One region of the Mesorhizobium marinum genome, then DNA from elsewhere that is predicted to be linked to it. Evidence: predicted binding sites of a transcription regulator. Region 1 holds the regulator's gene; each other region holds the start of a gene.
What was found. Region 1 encodes LexA, which represses DNA repair genes until DNA is damaged. Its sites were predicted from a motif close to TGTTCNNNNTGTGTTCNG; they were not measured.
Positions count from the first base shown of each region.

Region 1 (5,771 bases):
GGCGTCGACGCCGAGCGCGCCATGGCGCTTGGAGAGCTTGGCCCCGTCCGCGCCGTGAATAAGCGGGATATGCGCCATGACCGGAATGTCCCAGCCCATCGCGTCGTAGATAATCTGCTGGCGCGCGGCGTTGGTCAGGTGGTCGTCGCCGCGGATGATGTGGGTGACGCCCATGTCGTGGTCGTCGACCACCACGGCGTGCATGTAGGTCGGCACGCCGTCGGAGCGCAGGATGATAAAATCGTCGAGATCCTTGTTGGGGAAGCGGACGTCGCCCTGGACGCGGTCGCGCACAATCGTCTCGCCTTCTTTCGGCGCCTTGATGCGTATCACCGGTTTCACGCCGGCGGGCGCCTCGGAGGGATCGCGGTCGCGCCAGCGGCCGTCGTAGCGCGGCGGCCGTCCCTCGGCGCGCGCCTTTTCGCGCATCTCGGCGAGTTCCTCCTGCGAGGCGTAGCAGTGGTATGCCTTGCCGAGACGCACCAGTTCCTCGGCCACCTCGCGGTGGCGCGCGGCGCGGGCGTATTGCGAGATCGGATCGCCTTCCCAGTGAAGGCCAAGCCACGAAAGGCCGTCGAGGATCGCTGCCGTCGCGGCGTCGGTCGAACGCTCACGGTCGGTATCCTCGATGCGAAGCAACATCGTTCCCCCGGTGTGGCGGGCGTAGAGCCAGTTGAACAGCGCGGTGCGCGCGCCGCCAATGTGCAGATAGCCGGTGGGCGAGGGGGCGAAGCGCGTAACGACGGTTTCGGTCATACGTTTCCTGGATGACGAAGCGGCGACAGCCGCAGGCGGTCCGGCGGCGAAAACCGGGCCGATGGATAAAAGTTGGCGTTCATGTAGCATAGGTCGCCCGCCACGCAAGTGGCGGGGACCTGCACGGGGACGGCAATGGCGAAGGACCAGTCGCCTGCAAGCATCGGCGAAAGGGCGATGTTCGCCCCGGATGCCGCGCCGTTCGCCCTGCCGCCTCCCAAAAGAGTGGCCGCCGATGTCACCGGCGAAGGCATAGCGGACGCTCGTCCAGCCGCCTCGCCGCCGCGCGCCATGCCTCCCGTCTCCACGACGCCGGCGTTTCGGTGGCTTGCGAAGGCAAGCCTGCCCGCGTGGGGCGACGCTGTTCGCGCCGCCAGCCGCGCCGTGGAGACCGAACTGGACCGTGGCATCGCCTTCGTGCTGGCTCCCGTTTTCCTGGCTGTTGGTGCGATCATCTATTTCGCGCTCGCCCGCGAGCCTGCCCTGGCTTCGCTGGCCGCGGGCGCGGTCGTCCTCGGCATCCTTGCGCTTGCAACGCGGTCGCGCCCGGCGCTGAACATGCCGATTGCCGCCGCGCTCCTGCTGGTGCTCGGCGCGCTGGCCGCCAAGACGGAGACGCTGCGCGCCGATACGAAAATGCTGGGCGGCGAGGTGACGACGCGGCTCGAGGGCACGGTCGCCAGGATCGAGCGGCTCGCCAGCGGGCGGGTGCGGCTGACCATCGACGTGACCGCGACCGCTCGGCCGGTGCTGCGCCATGCGCCGGACCGGGTCCGCCTTTCCGCGCGGCGCATTCCCGATGGCGTCGCGGCAGGCGCCTCCGTGTCGGGCCTCGTACGCCTGATGCCGCCATCCGGTCCGGTGCGGCCGGACAGCTACGACTTTTCCTTCGAAAGCTACTTCGACGGGATCGGCGCGAGCGGCTATTTCCTCAGCGGACCCGAGCCTATTCCTTCGGCGGCCAAGGCGTCGGCCGTCTCCGCCTTCAAGGTTGCCGTCGAGCGGTACCGCCACGCAGTGGCCGAGCGCATTTCCGGCCATATCGGCGGAGCGGAAGGCGAGATCGCGGCGGCGCTGGTAGTGGGGGTGCGGGCCGGCATTCCCGAAGACGTCAACGAGGCGCTGCGCAAGGCCGGGATCTACCACATCATCTCGATCTCCGGCCTGCACATGGCGCTGGTCGCCGGCTCGATCATGTGGATGCTGCGCTCGGGCTTTGCGCTTTTCCCCGATTTCGCGTCGCGCCACGCAGTCAAGAAATACGCGGCGGCGCTGGCTCTGATCGGCCTTGCCGGCTACCTGTTCATTTCCGGCGCCGAGGTGGCGGCGCAGCGGAGCTTCATCATGATCGCCGTCATGCTTGCCGCTGTCCTGCTCGACAGGGCCGCGCTCACGCTGCGCAACCTCGCCATCGCGGCGATCATCGTCATCGCGCTGTCGCCGCACGAAGTGGTCGGGCCGAGTTTCCAGATGTCGTTTGCGGCGACCGTCGCGCTGGTCGGCGTCTACGCGGCGTGGTCGGACTGGCGCACCGAGCGGCCGGCGGGTCCGCCGCTCGCGCGTTCGCTGCCGGTTCGGTTGCTGCGCGCGGTCCTGCTCGGCTTTGCCGGACTTGCGGTGACCTCGATTGCCGCCGGCGGCGCGACGGCGATCTACGCCGCGTGGCATTTCCAGCAGATGCCGTCGCTTGGCCTGTTCACCAATCTCGCCGCGATGCCGATCGTCTCCTTCGTGGTCATGCCGTTCGCGGTGCTCGGCTCGCTTGCCATGCCGTTCGGGCTCGACGGACCGTTCTTCCAGGTGATGGGGATAGGGCTCGCCTGGACGGTCGCCATCGCTCAGTGGTTCGCGGAGCGTTCGCCGAGCGACATCGTGGGGCTTGTGCCGGCGTCCGCCGTGGCGGTGCTGACCGTCGCGCTTCTGGTCGCCACGGTGTTCTCGACATGGCTCCGACTAGCGGCCGTTCCGATCGCGGCCGCCGGCTTCTTCCTGCTCATCGAGCGCCCGGAGCCGGACCTGTTCGCCTCCGAAGACGGCCGGCTCGTCGGCCTCGGGATCGGCGACGGCATAGCCGTCAACCGAGCACGGCCCAGCCAGTTCACCGCCGACAACTGGAGGCGTGCGCTGCAGGCCGACGCGGTCGTCAGGCCTGAGGGCAGGCAGCAACGCAGCGCCGCCCAGAGTGCAGATGCGACCGGGGACGGAACCGGGGCAGCCAAGAACCTGGACGGTGCTGCCGGGTTCGTCTGCGGAGACGGGCTTTGCCTTGCCCGCCACCCGGCCGGCGCGACGGTCGCCCATGCGCTCGACACGCAAGCCGCGACCGACGCCTGCGCCGTTGCCGAGGTGATCGTGATCGAGGATGCGACCGCGGCAAACGCCTGCCGGTGGAGCGACGCGCTCGTCGTCACCGGCCGCGATCTTGCCGTTGGTGGAAGCGCCGCAATCGTCCTGTCGGACGACGCTCCGGCCGAAATCCGCTTCGCCATCGCCACACCCTACCGGCCCTGGCACGACCAGCGCCGGTTCTCACGCGCCGCGCGCGGACTGCCGCCCTACCGAAGGCCGGCGGCCGAAACCCGAAAGCCCGACGCCAAGCCGAGTGGGCCAGCGCGGAGCGCGGTCGGGCAGGATGAAACCGGTCAGTAGCGGCGGATCAGGCCGACGAGCTTGCCCTGAACCTTGATGCGGTCGGGGCCGAAGATGCGGGTCTCGTAAGCCGGGTTCGCGGCCTCCAGCGCGATCGAGGCGCCCTTGCGCCTGAAGCGCTTCAAGGTCGCCTCCTCGTCGTCGACAAGCGCCACGACGATTTCACCGGGATTGGCGGTCGAGGAATTCTTGATGATGACCGTGTCGCCGTCGAAGATGCCGGCCTCGATCATCGAATCGCCCTTCACCTCGAGCGCATAGTGCTCGCCGCCGGACAGCATCTCGGGCGGAACCGCGATGGAATGCGTCTTGTGCTGGATGGCGTCGATCGGCACGCCCGCCGCGATGCGGCCCATGACCGGGATGGCGACGGACGAGCCGGCGTCGTCGTCATTGCTCGCCATGCGTGACCGCGCCGGCTCCGGCTGGCCGCGTCCCAGGCTTCCCTGGATGACGCTCGGCGAGAACTTCTTCGCCGCGTTCAGGCCGGGCGCGATGGAATCGGGGAGACGCAGCACTTCCAGTGCGCGTGCGCGATTGGGCAGGCGGCGAATGAAGCCACGCTCCTCAAGCGCGGTGATCAGCCGGTGGATGCCCGACTTCGACGCAAGGTCCAGAGCTTCCTTCATTTCGTCGAAGGACGGCGGGATGCCCGATTCCTTCAGCCGCTCATGAATGAACAGGAGAAGCTCGTGTTGCTTGCGCGTCAGCATTGGCGTTTCCCCCGGGAATCAAGCCTCAAACAAAACCAGAACAAACACTATCTGTTCCAGTTGTGTTCCGCAACTGTTTAAAGTTTAATGAATTCGTTGACGATTTGTTCAGCGTAACCGGAGGAGCCGGCACGGCGCACCGGCCTCGACGGCTGGCGCAAAGGGCGCGCGCACGATCAGGCCGCCGGCGTCGGAAAGCAGCCGCAGCATCGAGGAGTCCTGGACATCGAAGGGCGTCGCCAAGAGGCCGGCGGCCGTATGCTCGACCCTTGCGCGGACGTAATCCTGGCGCTGGTCGTTCGCCGCCATCGGTGCGCCGAGAACCGCGTCGACCGTCTGGTCGTCATGCTGTCGGCCGCCGAGCCTCGCCAGGAGCGGTTTGAGGAAGAGTTGCGAGCAGACGAGGCTGGCCACCGGGTTGCCGGGCAGCCCGATGCAGCGTGTCGCACCGAGGCGTCCTGACATCAGCGGCTTGCCGGGGCGCATCGCGATCTTCCAGAAGCCGAGTTCCATCCCGAAGCCGACGAGCGCCGCCTGTACCAGGTCGTGGTCGCCCACCGACGCGCCGCCAAGCGTGACGATAACGTCCGCGCCGGCATCCAGCGCCTGCTGCAGCAGCGCCGAAATTGCCTCGATGCGGTCGGGCGCGATGCCCAAATCGAGCACGCGCGCGCCGGATTGCCTGGCGATCGCGGCGACGCCATAGGCGTTGGAGGCGATGATCTGGTCGGCGGCGGGGGTGCTGCCGGGCGGGACGAGTTCGTCGCCCGTGGCGATAATGGCGACCAGCGGTTGCTTCACGACCGGAAGGGAAGGGTGGTTCGCCGAAGCGGCCAGCGAGAGGGCGGCGGCGTCGAGCAGGCGCCCGGCGTCGAGCAGGACTTCACCCTCGGTGAAGTCGAGGCCGCGGCGACGGATGTGGCGACCGGCGGCGACCGTCTCAAGTACCTCGATCACGTCGCCGCCGAGCGACTTGACGTTTTCCTGGATGGCGATCGTGTCGGCGCCTTCGGGGACGGGCGCGCCCGTGAAGATGCGGACGGCCTGGCGTTCGCCGACCGCGCCCGCGAAGCGGCGGCCGGCGGGCGCGTCGCCGATCACCGTCAGGCGCGAGGGAACATGCGCCACGTCGGCGGCGCGCACGGCGTAGCCGTCCATGGCGGAGGCGTCGAAGGGCGGCTGCGTGCGCAGCGCCTTGACCGGGGCGGCAAGCACGCGCCCGCCGGCCTCGGCGAGCGGCACCGTCTCGGCAGCCAGCGGGGCGGCGCCCTCGAGCATGCGCGCCAGCGCATGGTCGACGGGAAGCAGTCCGCTCATTCCGGTTTCCCTCGGTCGGCCTTGAAGTCGCCGGACTTGCCGCCGGTCTTCTCGACGACCCTGATGCCGGAGACCACCATGCCGCGATCGACCGCCTTGGCCATGTCGTAGATGGTGAGGCAGGCGACGGAAGCGGCGGTCAACGCTTCCATCTCGACGCCGGTCTTGCCGGTCACGCGCGCCAGCGCGGTGACGCGCAGACCGGGCAGGGCCTCGTCCGGTACGATGTCGACCGCAACCTTGGTCAGCAGCAGCGGATGACAGAGCGGGATCAGTTCGTGCGTCCGCTTGGCAGCCATGATGCCGGCGATGCGGGCCGCGCCCAGCACGTCGCCC
Region 1 covers NZ_JBFOCI010000008.1:21,683-27,453, reverse strand. Annotated here, with positions in the region: gene gltX (glutamate--tRNA ligase) at 1-756, opposite strand, end outside; gene ABUE31_RS20585 (ComEC/Rec2 family competence protein) at 892-3,405, shown strand; gene lexA (transcriptional repressor LexA) at 3,399-4,118, opposite strand; gene ABUE31_RS20575 (molybdopterin molybdotransferase MoeA) at 4,227-5,435, opposite strand; gene moaC (cyclic pyranopterin monophosphate synthase MoaC) at 5,432-5,771, opposite strand, start outside.

Region 2 (5,771 bases), on a different contig from region 1:
GAACTCGCCGCCGAGGTCGGCCAGTCGCCGACCGCGCTGCAGAAGCTGTTCACCCGCTGGGCCGGGCTTTCGCCGAAGGCTTTCCTGTAGGCGGTGACGCTCGACCATGCGCGGCGCCTGCTGGACAGCGGCATGCCGCTCCTCGAAGCCTCCTACGAAGTCGGCATGTCCGGTCCCGGGCGGCTGCACGACCTGTTCGTCACCCACGAGGCGATGTCGCCGGGCGACTACAAGACGCGCGGCGCCGGCCTGACCATCCGCTACGGCTACCATATCTCGCCGTTCGGCGTGGCGCTGGTCATGGTCACCGAGCGCGGGCTCGCCGGCCTCTCCTTCAACGATCCCGGCCACGAGCGCGAGGCCTTCGCCGACATGTCCGGACGCTGGCCGAATGCGACCTATGTCGAGGACATGTCCGCCACCGCCCCCTACGCGGCGCGCATCTTCGACCCGTCGCGCTGGCGCTCGGAGGAACCGCTGCGCGTCGTGCTGATCGGCAGCGACTTCCAGGTCCGCGTCTGGCAGGCGCTGCTCAGGATCCCGATGGGTCGGGCGTGCAGCTATTCCTCCATCGCCTCCGAGATCGGCGCGCCCGCCGCCAGCCGCGCCGTCGGCGCTGCGGTGGGCGCCAATCCGATCTCCTTCGTCGTGCCCTGCCATCGGGCGCTCGGCAAGTCCGGCGCGCTGACAGGCTATCATTGGGGCCTGACCAGGAAGCGGGCGATCCTCGGCTGGGAGGCCGGCCAGCTGTCCGCCTGAGCTTCGACCTACGGAAGCGCTGGAAAATCGCCGGCGCAGGAGATAGCTTCCCGGCGCAATCCGGGAGGCATTCTTGATCACCGTCGTCGGCTCCATCAATCTCGATCTCATCGCCAATGTCGAGCGACTGCCCGACCCCGGCGAGACCGTCCGCAGCGGTGGCTTCGCCACCGCGCCCGGCGGCAAGGGCGCCAACCAGGCGCTCGCCGCGGCCCGCGCCGGCGGCGAGGTGCGCATGATCGGGGCGGTCGGCAAGGACGGCTTCGCCGCGGAAGCGCTCGCCTGCCTCAAGGAAGGCAAGGTGCAGCTGTCGGGGGTGCGCGAGGCCGCCGCGGCCACCGGCATAGCCCTCATCTTCGTCGATAGCAGGGGCGAGAACGTCATCGTCGTGGCGCCCGGCGCCAACGACACGGTGCTGGCCGGCGACCTCGCCAGGGCGAATTTCGAAAAGGGCGAGGTCGTGCTGCTGCAGTTCGAGATTCCGCTCGCAACCGTCGAGGCGACGCTGGCGGCGGCGGCCGAGGCCGGGAGCACCAGCGTGCTCAACACCGCGCCCTTCCGCCCCGAGGCGGCGAAGCTGCTGGCCATGGCGGATTTCATCGTCGCCAACGAAACCGAGTTCGATCTCTACGCCGACGCGCTGCAGCTTGAGGGCGACGGCAGGCAGGCCCGCATGAAAGCGTTCGCCGACCGGACCGGCCGGACCGTCATCGTGACACTCGGCAGGGACGGCGTGATCGCCACGACGCCCGATGGCGAACTGACGGTGCCGGCGCTGGAGATCACCCCCGTCGATACCGTCGGCGCCGGCGATACGTTCTGCGGCTACCTCGGCGCCGGGCTCGCGGCCGGACTGCCGCTCGAAGAGGCGCTGCGCCGCGCGGCCGCGGCCGGCTCGCTCGCCTGCCTTAAACCCGGCGCGCAGCCGGCCATCCCGCATGCCAAGGAGGTCGATGCCGCCTTGGGCGAGGCGGCGCGGTGACTGGAGCGCACCCGGGCGCACGCCTCGCATGGTCCTGCCTGCTGGCGGCCTGCATGGCGACGCATCCCTTCGCCGCGCGAGCCGACTGGAAGCCGGTCGAAAAGGACGTGCCCTACAAGATCGCCGGCAAGACCGGCCCCGAGCTCTATGCCTCGATCGGCGAACGCGGTCCGAAGGCCGGCGTCGGGCGCGCCATCGCCTTCACCAATTTCAAGCTGACCTGGCAGCGCGACTACCGGCCCCAGCCGGACGGCGCCTGCACGCTGGCGACAGCGCGTCCCAAGCTGATCATCAGCTATCACCTGCCGGAGCTGGAAGGGGAACTGCCCGAGCCGGTCGCAACGAACTGGAAGGTCTTCATCGACGGCGTGCGCAAGCATGAGGCGGTGCACGGCGAAATGATCGTCGACATGGTGAAGCAGATCGAGGCCTACAGCATCGGTCTTTCGGCCGCCGACGATCCCGGCTGCAAGAAGGTGCGGGCGAAGCTCCAGGAGCGCCTGCCGTCCATCTCGCAGGCCCGGCAGCAGCGAAGCCGCGACTTCGACCGCGCCGAGTTGAGCAATGGCGGCGCCGTGCACCAGCTCGTTCTGAACCTCGTCAACGGCGGCTAGGTCGCGCGGGCGGGGCCGGCCTTCGGCCTGCGATTGCGGCGAAACGATTGGACCGGCTATCTTCTCCGTGCAGCGGCGAAGGAGACATGGCCATGCGGCTTTACCGATTTCTGAGCGGCCCCGACGATTCCACCTTCTGCCACAAGATCACCGCGGCGCTGAACAAGGGCTGGCACCTCTACGGTTCGCCCACCTACGCCTTCGACGGCGAGACGAAATCCATGCGTTGCGGCCAGGCGGTGGTGAAGGATGTCGACGGTATCGACTACGATCCGGGGATCGCGCTGTCGGACTACTGATCGGCGCTTTCCTCGATCCGTTCCATGTCGTCGTCCGAGAGGCCGAAGTGGTGGCCGATCTCGTGGATCAGGACATGCGTGACGATCGCGCCGAGCGTCTCCTCGTTCTCCGCCCAGTAGTCGAGGATGGCACGGCGGTAGAGCGTCACCCGGTTGGGGCCCTCGCCCGTCTGCGGGTTCCAGCGTTCGGCGATGCCGCGCCCCTCGAACAGGCCGAGCAGGTCGAAGGGCGTCTCCAGCGAGAGGTCGTCCATGATCTCGTCGGTGGGGAACTCGGCGACCTGGATGACGATTTCGCCGGTCATCGAGCGGAACTGCTCGGGAAGGTGCGCATAGGCTTCGAGCGCGAGCAGTTCCATCTCCCCCATCGAGGGCGATAGCTGGTCGTGCCATGAACGGGTCTGGTAGATTCGGGCCATTCTTTTTCCTTTGCGGGAGCATATAGCCGTTCGTCCCCGCCGTTTCGAGGCTGTTCGGCGAATAAGGAAAACACCCGGTCCGGCAGACATGCGAGAAGAGGAATAAATTCTTTTCGGACTCCGCTTGACTCCTCCCGCCGGCTCTGGAATCTATAAGAACATAACAGGAACATTTTCGAACGAGACAACGTCATGGCCACGTCAGCCTTGGCGCGGGAAACCATTTCGTCCTTGCGCCACCGGATCGCGAAGATCGAAGGCCGCCTCGCCGAACGGCTCGGTCAGGCGGGACCGGAAGACGTCGATCTTGCGCGCCGCCACGGGTCGATCATTCCGGCAGGCGGCCTCCTCCCTACCGGCGCTGCGCGGTTCGACGCGGCGCTGGGCGGCGGCGTGCCTGCGACGGGACTCACCGAGATTCATGCGCCAAAAACCCGCGACGCGGGCGCCGCCGCCGGCTTCGCGCTGGCCCTCCTCCGGCTTGTCCTCGAGGCGCGACAGGCGCCGCTTCTGTGGGTCGGCATGGCCGAAAGCTTTCGCGAGGCGGGCTTTCCCTATCCGCCCGGCCTCCGGTTCCTCTACGGCGTCGATGCCTCCCGCCTCCTGGTCGCGCAGGCGGAGAAGCTGGCGGATGCGCTATGGATCGCCGAGCAGGCCGCCGCGCTCGATGGCTTCTCGGCCGTGCTCCTGGAGACCCGCGGCGCTTCCGCCCATCTCGATCTCACGGCGACGCGCCGGCTGCATCGCCGCGCCCGCGACGCCGGCCACCCGCTGTTCCTGCTGCGCCAGACGGCGCGGCCGGAACCGACCGCGGCGCCCTTCCGGCTCATCGTGAAATCCGCCCCCGCCAGCCTGCGCCGTATCCTTGGAAAGCCTCTCGCCCGCTCGATCGGCCCGCCCGCATTCGAGGTCGAGATCAGCAAGAACCGAACCGCTCCACCCGCCTTGTTCACATTGGAATGGAACAGCCATGCACGCGCCCTTCAGGAAAGAGCGGCGGAGAATCCTGTCCCTGTGGTTCCCGCATCTGAGCACCGAGCGCCTGCTGCGGCAGCGGCTGGGACGCTCCTGGCGTTCGCTCCCGCGCCAGGGCCGGCCGCCGCTGGTCGTCAGCCGCCAGGAAAACAACACCCAGCGCATCGCCGCGCTGGATGAGGAAGCCGAGCGCCTCAGGCTGAAGGTCGGCATGGGCATCGCCGACGCGCGCGCCATGTATCCGGCGATCGAGATCGTCGCGGAGGACCCGGCGGCGGACCGCAGGCTGCTCGAGGCCCTGGCCGACTGGTGCGACCGCTACACGCCGCTTGTGGCGTTCGACGGAACGGACGGCCTGTTCCTCGACATCACGGGCTGCGCACATCTCTTCGGCGGCGAGGAAGCCTTGCTCGACGGCATCCTCGCCAGTTTCTTCGAACAGGGTTTCCGCACGCGGGCCGGGCTTGCCGGGACACCCGGCACGGCCTGGGCGGCGGCGCATTTCTCGCTTCCCGGAAAGACCCTGGAGGACGGCGACGAACGATCCTTTCTGGAAGACCTTCCGCTTTTCGTCCTGAGGCTCGAGCCGAAAACGATCGCCAGCCTCGAAAGCGTCGGCTTGCGCACGGTCGGCTCCGTCATGGCCGCGCCGCGCGCGCCGCTCGCCCGCCGCTTCGGCGCCATGCTGCTCCTGCGGCTCGACCAGGCGCTGGGCGAGGTCGAGGAAGCCGTCTCCCCGCGCCTGCCCGTTCCCGCCCTTTCGGTCGAGCGGCATCTCGCCGAGCCGATCGGCCTCGTCGAGGACATCGAACAGCTGATACCCAAGCTCGCCACAAGCCTGAAGCAGGACTTCGAACGGCGCGGCGAGGGTGCGCGGCTGTTCGAACTGCTGCTTTTCCGGGTCGATGGCGCGGTGTCGCGCATTGCGGCCCGCGCATCGCTGCCTTTGCGCGAGCCGGTTCCGGTCGGCCGGCTCTTCCACGAAAGGCTGGCCGCGCTCGGCGCGGCGCTCGAGCCCGGATACGGCTTCGATCTCGTGCGTCTTTCGGCGTTCGAGACGGCGGCGCTCGACACGCCGCAGGCCGATCTCGACGGCAAGGCGGCCGCGGCGGACGAAGACGTCGCGCTTTTTTCCGACCGGGTGCGCGCCCGTCTCGGCCGGGCTGCGATGCTGATGCCGCTTCTCGTCGACAGCCATCTGCCCGAACGCGCCGCATCCCTCGTCCCTGCCGACGGCGGACCGCCGGAACGCAAGGCGCCGGCCGTTCCGCGGGAAAACGACGACTATCCCTCCCGCCGGGCGCCGGAACGCCCGTTGCGACTGTTTTCCCGTCCCGAGCCGATCGACGTGCCGGTGACGGAAATCCCGGAAGGGCCGCCGCTCACGTTCCGCTGGCGCCGCGCCATGCACCGCGTGGCACGCGCCGAAGGCCCCGAGCGCATCGCGCCCGAATGGTGGCTGCAGCCCGCAGCCGAGGCTGCGGCGGACATCGCAGGGGACGGAGGGAAGGACCGCAGGAAAGCCGGAAGACAGGCGGCCGAGGACGCCGGGACGGCGCGGCTGACCCGAGACTATTTCCGCGTCGAGGACGCGGACGGCCGCCGCTACTGGCTCTTCCGCGAGGGCCTCTACGGCAAGACGGACGCCGTTCCGTGCTGGTACCTGCAGGGCGTCTCGGCATGAACGCGCCTGCGGTCCCGCCCTATGTCGAATTCGGTGTCC
Region 2 covers NZ_JBFOCI010000002.1:1,040,050-1,045,820, reverse strand. Annotated here, with positions in the region: partial or broken gene ABUE31_RS10650 (methylated-DNA--[protein]-cysteine S-methyltransferase) at 1-759, shown strand, start outside; gene ABUE31_RS10645 (ribokinase) at 833-1,741, shown strand; gene ABUE31_RS10640 (DUF922 domain-containing Zn-dependent protease) at 1,795-2,355, shown strand; gene ABUE31_RS10635 (DUF1737 domain-containing protein) at 2,448-2,654, shown strand; gene ABUE31_RS10630 (metallopeptidase family protein) at 2,648-3,073, opposite strand; gene ABUE31_RS10625 (ImuA family protein) at 3,266-4,228, shown strand; gene ABUE31_RS10620 (Y-family DNA polymerase) at 4,221-5,732, shown strand; gene ABUE31_RS10615 (error-prone DNA polymerase) at 5,729-5,771, shown strand, end outside.
Region 2: a site for LexA is predicted at 3,228-3,245, ahead of ABUE31_RS10625 (ImuA family protein). Genes of this name have one in related genera too.

Region 3 (5,771 bases), on a different contig from region 1:
CCGCCCGCCGCAGCGATGGCGCCGACCACCAGCATGGCTGCCAACGCCCTGAAAGCATCGCCCTGCCAGAACGATTCCTTGCCCGGCCGAGCGCCGACCATCGTCATCTCACTAGCCATTCGATCTTCCGGAAGACAATCCGCACCCGGCTAAACCTAGCCTTAACCGCTTCAATAAATAGTAAAGCGCCGCATACCGGGGCCCGCGCGGGGACTTGACCGGAGCGGCGAGGCGGGAGCGGGAGTCAATCGATGCGCCACAGCAGCCTGGACGATCTTTCGATCGCGATCCTGATCCCCTGCTACAATGAGGAACAGACGATCGGCGACGTCGTGACGCGCTTCCGCGCGACGCTGCCGTCCGCCTCGGTCTATGTCTATGACAACAACTCCAGCGATCTCACCGCGTTGCGGGCGCGCGCCTCCGGCGCGATCGTCGTGCGCGAGCCGCGCCAGGGCAAGGGCAACGTGGTCAGGCGGATGTTCGCCGACATCGAGGCCGATATCTACGTCATGGTCGACGGCGACGGCACCTATGCGCCCGAGGATGCGCCGCAGCTCATCAACACGCTCCTGACGGGCCACTCGGACATGTCGGTCGGCACCAGGCGCGGCGTAACCGACGATGCCGGCCGCGCCGGCCACGCCTTCGGCAACCGTCTCTTCAACGCGCTCTACAAGCGCATGTTCGGCCGCGACTTCACCGACATCTTCTCCGGCTACCGCGCATTCACGCGCCGTTTCGTCAAGAGTTTCCCGGCCGTCTCGGGCGGCTTCGAGATCGAGACCGAGATGTCGGTGCACGCCTCGCAGCTGAAGCTGCCGGTGAGCGAGATCGCGCTCGACTACGGACGCCGGCCGGAAGGCTCGGCCTCGAAGCTGTCGACCTACAAGGACGGCGCGAAAATCCTCTGGATGTTCGCCATGCTGGCCAAGGAGACGCGGCCGATGCGCTTCTTCGGCGTCATCGCGGCGCTGTTCGCGGCGTCCAGCCTCGTCCTGATGACGCCGATCCTGATCGAATATGCCGCGACCGGGCTGGTTCCGCGCATGCCGACCTGGGTTCTGTCGCTCGGCCTCCTGATGTTCGCCGCGATGATGGTGGTCACCGGCCTTATCCTGGATTCGGTGTCGCGCGGCCGCGCCGAACAGAAGCGCATCTTCTATCTCAGCATCCCCGGCCGCCCGGCCAGGCAGGAGGCGCATTCGCTTGCGCGGCCCGCGACCAAGCGCGGATCGTCCCGCGCCGCATGAGCCGCATCCTGCGCTTCGCCTTCGTCGGCGGCCTCGGCTTCGTCGCCGACGCCGGCATGCTCTTGCTGCTGCTCGCGGTCTCGCCGCTCGGCCCGTTCTCGGCGCGGCTGGTCTCGGTCAGCTTCGCGATGACCGTCACCTGGCTCTGCAACCGCACGCTGACCTTCGCGCCGTCCGGTCGAGGCGTCGTGCAGGAGGGCGCGCGCTACGGCTCGGTCGCCGTCGGCATCGCCTGTTTCAACTACCTTCTCTACAGCGGCCTTCTGCTCGCCATACCCGCCCTGCCGCCGCTCGCCGCGCTGGTGATCGCGGCAGCCGCGGCGATGGCGCTCTCCTATCTCGGCTACTCCAGGCTGGTCTTCGACCGCTGAGCGGCGCGCCTGCGCCAAAGGTTGGCGGCCTGGCCCGATTGGCAGACGCCCCGCTCTTGCCTATATCGCAGACGACACCAACCGCCGGAGCATGCAATGCCGCTGAACATCGCCGTGCAGATGGACCATATTTCGACGGTGTCGATAGCGGGCGACACCAGCTTCGCGCTTTCGCTGGAGGCGCAGCGGCGCGGCCACCGGCTTTTCCACTACACGCCCGACCGCCTGTCGATGCTCGGCGGCAAGGTGTTCGCGCGGATCGAGGAAATGACGGTGCGCGACGATAAGGGCGATCACTTCACGCTCGGCGAGCCGGTGCGCACCGACCTGCAGGAGATGAACGTCGTCCTGCTCAGGCAGGACCCGCCCTTCGACATGAACTACATCACCACCACGCATATCCTGGAGCGCATCCATCCGAAGACGCTCGTGGTCAACGATCCTGTCTGGGTGCGCAACAGCCCGGAGAAGATCTTCGTCGCCGAGTTCCCCGACCTGATGCCCGAGACGCTGATCACCCGCGATCCGGCCGAAGTGGCGGCGTTCCGCAGGGAACACGGCGACATCATCATCAAGCCGCTCTACGGCAATGGCGGCGCCGGCATCTTCCATCTCAGGGATGACGACCGCAACCTCGCCTCGCTACTCGAGATGTTCGGCCAGATGTTCCGCGAGCCGTTCATCGTGCAGCGCTACCTCAAGGACGTCCGCAAGGGCGACAAGCGCATCATCCTGATCGAGGGCGAGCCCGTCGGCGCCATCAACCGCGTGCCGGCCGAGCACGATTCGCGCTCCAACATGCATGTCGGCGGCCGCGCCGAGAAGACCGAGTTGACGGAGCGGGAACGCGAAATCTGCGCACGCATCGGCCCGGCGCTCAGGCAGCGCGGCTTCGTGCTGGTCGGCATCGACGTGATCGGCGACTGGATGACCGAAATCAACGTGACGTCGCCGACAGGGGTGCGCGAGGTCCGTCGGTTCGGCGGCGCCGACATCGCGGCGCTGTTCTGGGACGCCGTGGAGGCGCGCAGGGCATAGCCGCCGGGCGGCTCAAACAGGCCGTCGCCCGTCCCGCTACGCGCCCGGTTTGTTCCGGCCTCGCAACCGGCCGCAACCTGGCTGCAGCCTGCGCTGCATGTTTGTTCCCTTCCTGTTCTTGCTTTATCCTAAAAAGCGTGCTTTGCTGACGTAAAGGTCATTTCCGTTGCGGGCAGCGGCTCCGCCATCGGACGATCCGGAGGGGCGGCATGGTTTCGCGCGTGCGCACGGTCGCGTTCCAGGGCATCGAGGCGGTGCCGGTGGACGTCCAGGTGATGATCGCCCCGGGGAAGGTCAACATCCACATCGTCGGCCTGCCGGACAAGGCGGTGGCCGAAAGCCGCGAGCGGGTGCAGGCGGCGCTGCATGCGTCGGGCCTGTCGATGCCGGCCAAGAAGGTCACCGTCAATCTCGCGCCGGCCGACCTTCCGAAGGAGGGCAGCCACTACGACCTGCCGATCGCGCTCGGCCTGATGGCCGCGCTCGGCGCGATTCCGGCCGACGCGCTGGCCGCCTATGTGGTGCTCGGCGAACTGTCGCTCGACGGCACCATCGCGCCGGTAGCCGGCGCGCTGCCGGCGGCCATCGGCGCTAACGCGCAGGGCAAGGGTCTGATCTGCCCGCACGCCTCCGGGCCCGAGGCGGCCTGGGCAGGGGCTGACATCGACATCCTGGCCCCACGCAGCCTGATCGCGATCGCCAACCATTTTCGGGGAACGCAGGTGCTGGCGCGGCCCGAGGCCAGCGTGCACGCGCCGGCCAGCGACCTGCCCGACCTCGCCGACATAAAGGGCCAGGAAAGCGCGCGGCGCGCACTCGAGGTGGCGGCGGCAGGCGGCCACAACCTGCTGATGATCGGTCCGCCGGGCTCCGGCAAGTCGATGCTCGCCCAGCGCCTGCCCTCCATCCTGCCGCGGCTGCAGCCGCAGGAACTGCTGGAAGTCTCGATGATCGCGTCGATGGCGGGCGAGCTTGCCGGCGGCAAGCTGACCGACCGGCGTCCGTTCCGCGCGCCGCATCATTCCGCGTCAATGGCCGCGCTTGTCGGCGGCGGCCTGCGCGCGCGGCCGGGCGAGGTCTCGCTTGCCCACAACGGCGTGCTGTTCCTCGACGAATTCCCGGAGTTCCCGCCGCAGGCGCTCGACGCGCTGCGACAGCCGCTGGAAACCGGCGAATGCATGATCGCGCGCGTCAACCACCGCATCGCCTATCCGGCGCGCATCCAGCTGGTCGCGGCGATGAACCCGTGCCGGTGCGGCATGGCGGGGGAACCCGGCTTCCGCTGCGCGCGCGGGCCGCGCTGCCAAGGCGACTACCAGGCGCGCATCTCGGGTCCGCTGCTCGACCGCATCGATCTGAGGATCGAGGCGCCGGCGGTCTCGGCCGGCGATCTGATCCGGCCCGGCCGCGCCGAGCCGAGCGCGGCAGTCGCGGCGCGTGTTCTGGCGGCGAGGCAGGCGCAGCAGGCACGACTCGGCCGCCTCGGCCTGTCGGCGACGACGAATGCGCATTGCCCGGCCGCGCTCATCGAGGAGATCGCCTCGCCCGATGCCGCCGGCCTGTCGCTGCTGCACGACGCCAGCGAGAAGCTCGGCTTCTCGGCGCGCGCCTACCACCGCGTGCTGCGCGTGGCGCGCACGCTTGCCGACCTCGACCAGTCCGAGAAGGTCGGACGCATCCACCTCGCCGAGGCGATTTCCTATCGCATCAACGCGGAGCGCATGGCGCAGGCAGCTTAGCCGCTTCACCGTCGGTGCGGACAGGGCATCGCGCCAGCGTCGGTCGTCGGCGGGGAGAAAGAGGGTGCGGCCGGAGCGCCGCTACCGGACCGAGCCGACGAGCGGCGCCGCCGGCTGGGCCTCGCGGATGGTCACCCAGCGGCCGGTATGGTTGGTCGCCTGCCGCTTCAGGAAGCGGTAGCCGGTCTGGTCCCAGAGGCGCACCGAGTCGGTCAGGTTGTCGAGCACGAAGTCGCCCTTGTCGGTGCGCACGGTCAGGACAACGTGGCCCTCGCCGTCGGGCTTTCGCACGACCGTGATAAGCAGGTTGGAGAGCGACAGCCCCTGCCGCATCAGGTCGCGCCGCTTCTCGAGCACATAGTCCTCGCAGTCGCCGACCTCGCCGGGATAGGCCCAGACTTCGTCCTTGCCGTAGATGTCGATGTCGTTCATCGGCCTGACGGCCGCGTTGACGCCGACATTCACGGCGACGATTTCCTTCCAAAGGGCGCCGCTCATATGCTCGGGTCCGGGATCGCGCAGCCGGATGTTGCACTCCACCGGATTGGCCTTGCAGAACTCGTAGTGGCCGATGGGCTGCGAGGTCAGGCCGCCAGTCTGCATGGGCTGCGACGCCGACGCAGGCGTCGCCAGCAGGGCGGCGACCAGCGCCGAACCTGCCGCAGCGATGAGGCGCTTTCGCGCCTGCCTCGTTCCCCGTGAGGTCGCCATCCGATCCCGGCCCGCCGTTTTTCCGTTTCTTAACGAAAGGTTAAGGGCGATCGTTCGGGACTGTCAATTCGATTGGCCGGCAGATTGCCGAGATGGTTACCGGCGCGCCCGGCATTGCGACCAATATGCAACAATGAGGCCACACACGCGCGTCTTCAGCCCTTGGCGGCCTTGCCGACCTTCGGCCGGGCGGCCGGCGCGCGCCCGTAGCTGGCGATGAAATCGACGATCCGCGGCACGATCTCCGCCCGGAAGCGGGAGCCGTTGAAGACGCCGTAGTGGCCGACCGCCGGCTGCACGTAGTGCACGCGCCGGTCGGCGGGGATGTTGACGCAGAGATCGTGCGCCGCCTCGGTCTGGCCCAGGCCCGAAATGTCGTCGTTCTCGCCTTCGATGGTCAGCAGCGCGGTGTTGCGGATCGCCTTCGGGTCCACCGCCGCGCGGCGATGCATCATCTCGCCCTTCGGCAGCGCGTGGCGGATGAAAACGGTATCGACCGTCTGCAGGTAGAATTCCGCCGTCAGGTCCATGACCGCGAGATACTCGTCGTAGAAGTCGCGGTGCTTGTCCGCGCCGTCGCCGTCGTTCTTCACGAGGTGCATGAAGAACTCCTTGTGCGCCGTGATGTGGCGGTCGAGGTTCATGCTCATGAAGCCGGA
Region 3 covers NZ_JBFOCI010000002.1:923,675-929,445, reverse strand. Annotated here, with positions in the region: gene ABUE31_RS10080 (GtrA family protein) at 1-119, opposite strand, end outside; gene ABUE31_RS10075 (glycosyltransferase) at 252-1,253, shown strand; gene ABUE31_RS10070 (GtrA family protein) at 1,250-1,624, shown strand; gene gshB (glutathione synthase) at 1,721-2,662, shown strand; gene ABUE31_RS10060 (YifB family Mg chelatase-like AAA ATPase) at 2,872-4,401, shown strand; gene ABUE31_RS10055 (transglutaminase-like cysteine peptidase) at 4,483-5,112, opposite strand; gene ABUE31_RS10050 (polyhydroxyalkanoate depolymerase) at 5,268-5,771, opposite strand, start outside.
Region 3: a site for LexA is predicted at 2,765-2,782, ahead of ABUE31_RS10060 (YifB family Mg chelatase-like AAA ATPase). Genes of this name have one in related genera too.

Region 4 (5,771 bases), on a different contig from region 1:
GTCGGTAGTCAGTCGCGCCCCAATGCAGCATGCGCGGTCGGCCCGGGACGGTCGCCGGGTCGTAGTGGCGGGCGAGCGCGCCAAGCGCGGTCTTCAGAACGACCTTTGCCGACCGGACCGGCCAGCCACGTTCCATCTCCACAGTCTCCATTCCCTTCAGGAAGCAGCAAATGTCGATCAGAACGCCCGCCAGTTCCGGACCGACCGCGCCGATCGCCTTGTCGACGCGGATGCGCGCGGCAAGCGCTGCTTCGGTCAGTTCGGCGACGCCGCCGTCTCTGCGGCCCGACGAAACGGTGGCGACCCAGTTCGCGCCCAGCCTTGGCATGATCTGGCCGCGCGTATAGTCGGCGCGCAGCCTCTCGCCGGCCTGGAATTCGGCGGCCGTCAGAAACGGGGCGCCTGACCGATCCTTGCGCCGCACCAGTTGGCTAAGCGGCGATTCCGACCAGTTCACGACAACCGTGCGGGGGCCGTCGTCCGTCTGGATCGTCACCGCGCCGACATCGCGACTTGCCGCGGCGGCGCCCGCCTGCGCCGCTGCAAGTGCGATTCTACCGCCTGCGGTTCGCAAAATGCCTTCGCGCACCATCGCCGCCAGCTGCCGCCTGTCGGCCGACACCGTCCCGCGGTCGCCAGCGTCGAGCAGCACCCTGTCCCGCGCCGCGGAATCGGCAAGCCTCGCCTCGCCCTGCGACAGGAAACGCAGGAGCCGGCGTCTCGCACTGTCGCCCTGCGCCTTTGCAGATGCCGCCATCATGCCCTCGCCCGGCAGCCGAATGCGGCCAGCGCGACGCGCTCGGTCATCGTGATGATGCGGTCGAACTCTTCGTCGTCGCGGAGGTCTTCGATCAACTGGCAGGCATGCAGGACCGTGGTGCGGTCGCGGCCGAATGCCTTTCCGATGTCGGCCATGTTGAGCCTGAGGATGACATGCGCGACATACATCGCCACCTGCCTGACCCTGGATACGCCGAGGCAGGACCGTCCCGGCTTGCGCAGATCCCGGCCTGACACGTTGAACAAGGCGGCGGCGATGTCGATCATCGCCTCGCACAGTTCGAGCGTCCGCTCCTCGCGGCGTCCCGATCCGCCGGTCACGGCCTCCTCGACAACTTCCCGCCAAGGCGATGCATCTGCACCGGAAACCTCGCGCTTCTTGATGGATGTAGGCTGCACGGAACTTTTCCCCCTCGTCATGATAGGAATAAGTTCTTATACCGGGAAGACATCTCCTGTGAACAAATAATGAACGATTGAAAAGTGCTCTTCTAGTATTCCTTTGATTCCATACGGCTTTTTTCTACCTCGCGCCAAAATCGCCCGTGACTTTGTCCACGCTTGGTCCGCCCCCCGCATAGTCGATGCCCTACTCGAAAGGGATCGAACGATGTCGCAGGCGCTTCGCGAGGAAATATCGACCTTCATGTCCGTCCGGGAGGCGCGGCACGCCGACGCCCGCCAGTTGGCGGCGCTGCAGATCGCCTGTCATGTCGATCTGGCGGAGGCCCTGCGCGCGGACCCGTCGACGCGGGCGCGGATCGCCCTTCGCCTGCAGCGGTTGATCGAACGCGAGCGCCAGCGCGGAATGCGCCGGCACTGGAGCTACGATCTCAATCGCCACATCGCGCTGAAGCAGGCGCTGGACCGGCTGCACTCCATGGCGCCCGAGGCTGCATCCGGAAAGCAAACGGCGCCATACGGCGCCGCTTGAAGCTCAACAGTGAACAGAACCGGACGAAGAACGCCGGTCTATCTCGACTTCTTCTTGCGGCCGAGGCCCATCTTCTTCGCGAGCAACGAACGTGCCGCGGCATAATTCGGCGCAACCATGGGATAGCTGGGATCGAGCGCCCACTTCTCGCGATACTGGTCCGGCGTCATGCCATAGTGGGTCATCAGGTGACGCTTCAGCGACTTGAACTTCTTGCCGTCTTCCAGGCACACGATGTAGTCGTCGTGAACCGACCGCTTCGGGTTCACGGCCGGCTTCTGCTTGTCCGCGGGCGGCTGCTCAGTGCTTCCGCCGATCCGCCCGAGCGCTGCATGCACATCGGCGATCAGATTGGGAAGGTCGCCCGCCGGTACCGGGTTGTTGCTGACATAGGCCGCCACCACATCCGCGGTCAGCTCGATCAGCATTTCGCTGTTTCTAACGGGTTGCTCGGAGATATCCATGTTTTTCAGGCCCCAACTTGAACTGTCTGCTTGATAGCCCCTTTGATACATGCTCGGGGCCGCGCGCGATTTTTGTTGCGCAGGCTCAACCCTACGATTCGCGTCATAGACCGTTATGAAACGACCTACAATCCACGTCAATTGGATAGTTGGTTAATATTGTCCGATCGGTCTTGGTTTTCCTGTATAGCGACGCTAGTTTTGGGCGCTTACTGGAATTCTTGGGCACTTTCTTGAGTTCTGCGCAATTGACGTGGCGTAAATAGGAATAAATTTCTCTATTTGGCCTTTTCGGGACCTGAATCCGCGGCATCAGGCGACGCAGAGAGATCATCGCGCACGGACTGGGCCCACAGCGGATAACCGGCGCCATGCGCAGCCTTGGCCAGCAGGTGCGAAGAAATGGGCACCGTGAGCACGAAGAACGCGATGCCCGCCAGGGCCCTCAGGGAAATGGCAGGATCGTTGGCATGGACCGCGAGAGCCAGCAGAACCACGCAAGACCCGAGCGTTCCCGCCTTGGAGGCCGCATGCATGCGGGTGTAGAGGTCGGGCAGGCGCAGCAGTCCGATCGACGCCGTCAGGCTGAAGGCGGAGCCGATCAGGATGAGCACTGCTGCGAGATAGTCTTGAACGAGTGTGATCACGTCCGGTTCTCCGGTCGCTCATGGTCGTCCGTCGCCTTTCGACTCGCAACGAAACGCGCAAAGGCGATCGTCGCCAGGAACCCGACGAGGCCGAGCGCGATGGCTATGTCCACGTTGAAGGTGACGCCGGTGGCAATACCGGTCACGGCGATGAAGCCGATGCCGACCGCGACCAGCATGTCCAGCGCCAGCACCCTGTCGGGCAGGGTCGGTCCGAGCAGCACCCTGAGCACGGTCAGCAGGAACGAAAGGCTGAGCAGGCCGAAGGCGACATAGACGCTGAACTCGAGGAAACTCTCTCCCATGCTCATCGAAACGCCTCCACGGTTTTCCGTTCGAACCCGTTGCGGATATCGGCTTGCGCCTTCTCGACGTCCGAGCAGTCGATGGCATGGACGTAGAGCGTGCGCCGGTCGGGAGAAACGTCGACCGAAAGCGTGCCAGGCGTCAGCGTAATCATGTTGGCCAGCAGGGTGATCTCGAAGTCACTGTCGACCTTCAGCTGATAGGCGAAGATGCCGGGCTTCAGATTCATGCGCGGCGACAGAACCAGCACCGCAACCCGCCAGCCGGAGAGCACCAGCTCCTTTACGAACATCACGGCCAGCGAGACGATCCGCACGCCGCGGTACCTGCTTCTGCGATAGGTGTCGCGCCCCTCAAGCTGCTCGCGTACGACATAGAGTGCGAGCCAGCCGAGCAGGAGGCCGAAGGCGAAGCTGGGCAGCGTGAATGAGCCGGTCAGCGCCGCCCAGACGAGCGCCAGAAGGATGATGTTGGTGTACCGAGACATCAGCGCGCCGCCTCCGGGAAGACCGACCTGACATAGGCGGTGCTGTCGATTAGTCCGGATGCCGCGATATCCGAGATCCGGACAAACCGCTCCGGCAGGACGCCCAGAAGCAGGATCGGCACAATCAGCACGACAATCGGCGCGAGATAGGCGACCGGCGGCGGCCTTGTCGCGACGGCGGCGTCTGGCGCATCGCGCCAGAAGGCAAGGAGAAAGACCCGCCCCAGCGCGATCGTGGTCAGGAAGCCGCTGGCGAGCACGGCGCCCGCGAGCAGACCGGCGCCGGAATCGATAGACGCCTTGGCCAACATCACCTTCGGCCACAGCCCCGAAGCGGGCGGCAGCCCGGCAACCGCAAGGACGAGCAGAAAAGTCATCGCGGCAAGCAGCGGGCTCGCGCGGTAGAGCCCGCCAAGGTCGGTCAGCATGTAGCTGCCCCCGGCCTCGCCGATCGCGCCGGCAAGCAGGTAGAGCGCAGCCATCGCCAGCATCGAGTGGACCGCGTACAGAATTGTTCCCGACATCGCATCCGCGCTGCCGATTGCCGGTCCGGCCAGCATGACCCCGACGCCCGAGATCACCAGGAACCCGGCCATGCGGCGGATGTCCGTCTGGGCAAGCGCGCCGAGCGCGCCGAGCATCATCGTCGCGATCGCCATCCACTCGATCACGCCCGACAGCGTGACGCGCTCGAGGGGGAACATCATGCCGAGCGACCTCAGCAGCGCGTAGACGCCGATCTTGGTCAGCAGGCCGCCGAACAGCGCCGCCGTCACCAGGCGGGGCGTGTGGTAGGAGGCCGGCAGCCAGAAGTTCAGCGGAAAGGCCGCCGCCTTCATGGCGAACGCCAGCAGGTAGAGCGAGGCGATCGTCGTCAGCGGGGCCACGCCGCGCAGGTCAGGCGCCTTGGTCGCGATGTCGGCCATGTTGAGGGTGCCGAAACTGCCGTAGAGATAGGCGGTGCCGATCAGGAAGAAGGCGGTTCCCAGGAGGTTCAGGATCGCATATTTCGCCGCACCGTCGATCTGCGCGCGCTCCGACCCCAGGATCAGCAGGCCGAACGACGCGATCAGGAAGACCTCGAACCAGACGTAGAGGTTGAAGACGTCACCGGTGAGAAACGCGCCGTTGACGCCGGCCAGCATCAGCATGAGGAACGGGTAGAAGCCGTAGCGGCGGCCGGTGGCGTCGATATCGGCCACCGAAAACAGCACGCAGACGAGAGCAACGAACGTCGCGATCAGCGCAAAGGTCGCGCCGAGCGTATCGGCGACGAAGGATATTCCGAACGGCGGTAGCCAGCGCCCCATGGTCATGGTGACAGGCCCTTCCCCGAGGGTTCGGTGGAGGAGCAACGCGTCGGCGACGAGCATCAGCAGCAAGCCGGCGAACGCGAACGCCGCCTGCCAGCGCAGGTGATGCCTGAGCATGAGCAGAAACGCGCCGAGCCCGAGCGCGATGGCGACGGGCGCGATTACCAGCCAGTCGGCTGCCGCGACGGGCTCCAGGAGCATCGCTCCCGCCATTGCGCTATCGGCCGGCAAAGCCATTCGTCAGTACCCCGTTGGCGGGAGCCGGTCGTCGGTCGGCTCGGAAATGCGCATGTCCATCGTGTCGTCCACGCCGATCTCCTGGTAGGCGCGATAGGCGAGCACGAGTACGAAGGCGAAGAAGGAGAAGGAAATAACGATGGCCGTCAGGATCAGGGCCTGGGGCAACGGATTTGCGGCCGGCCCCGGCAGCGCGTCGAGATGCGCCGGAATGATCGGCACGGCGGCGCGGGTGATGCGCCCGCTGGTGAAGATCAGCAGGTTCACCGCATTGCCGAAGATGGCAATGCCGAGAACGATGCGGATCACGTGCCGCGACAGGATCAGATAGATCCCGACGCCGAAGAACAGCGCCACAAGGACAGCGAACACCGGTTCCATCAGACGTCCTCCCTGTGCTCGAGCGTGAGCGCGATCGAGGTGATCGAGCCTACGACAACCAGATAGACGCCGATGTCGAAGAACATGACGGTCGAGATATCGACCGTCAGCCCAAATATCTCCGGAGAAGTCCAGAGTCCGGTCAGGAACGGCACGCCGAAGGCGAACGAAAGCAGCCCCGACAAGACGGCTATCAGCAGGCCGAACCCGGAAATCGCCATC
Region 4 covers NZ_JBFOCI010000003.1:373,917-379,687, forward strand. Annotated here, with positions in the region: gene ABUE31_RS12655 (DUF6456 domain-containing protein) at 1-757, opposite strand, end outside; gene ABUE31_RS12660 (helix-turn-helix domain-containing protein) at 757-1,179, opposite strand; gene ABUE31_RS12665 (cytoplasmic protein) at 1,391-1,714, shown strand; gene ABUE31_RS12670 (Ros/MucR family transcriptional regulator) at 1,753-2,178, opposite strand; gene mnhG (monovalent cation/H(+) antiporter subunit G) at 2,457-2,825, opposite strand; gene ABUE31_RS12680 (cation:proton antiporter) at 2,822-3,136, opposite strand; gene ABUE31_RS12685 (Na+/H+ antiporter subunit E) at 3,133-3,618, opposite strand; gene ABUE31_RS12690 (Na+/H+ antiporter subunit D) at 3,618-5,168, opposite strand; gene ABUE31_RS12695 (Na+/H+ antiporter subunit C) at 5,172-5,549, opposite strand; gene ABUE31_RS12700 (Na+/H+ antiporter subunit B) at 5,549-5,771, opposite strand, start outside.
Region 4: a site for LexA is predicted at 1,238-1,255, ahead of ABUE31_RS12665 (cytoplasmic protein). Genes of this name have one in related genera too.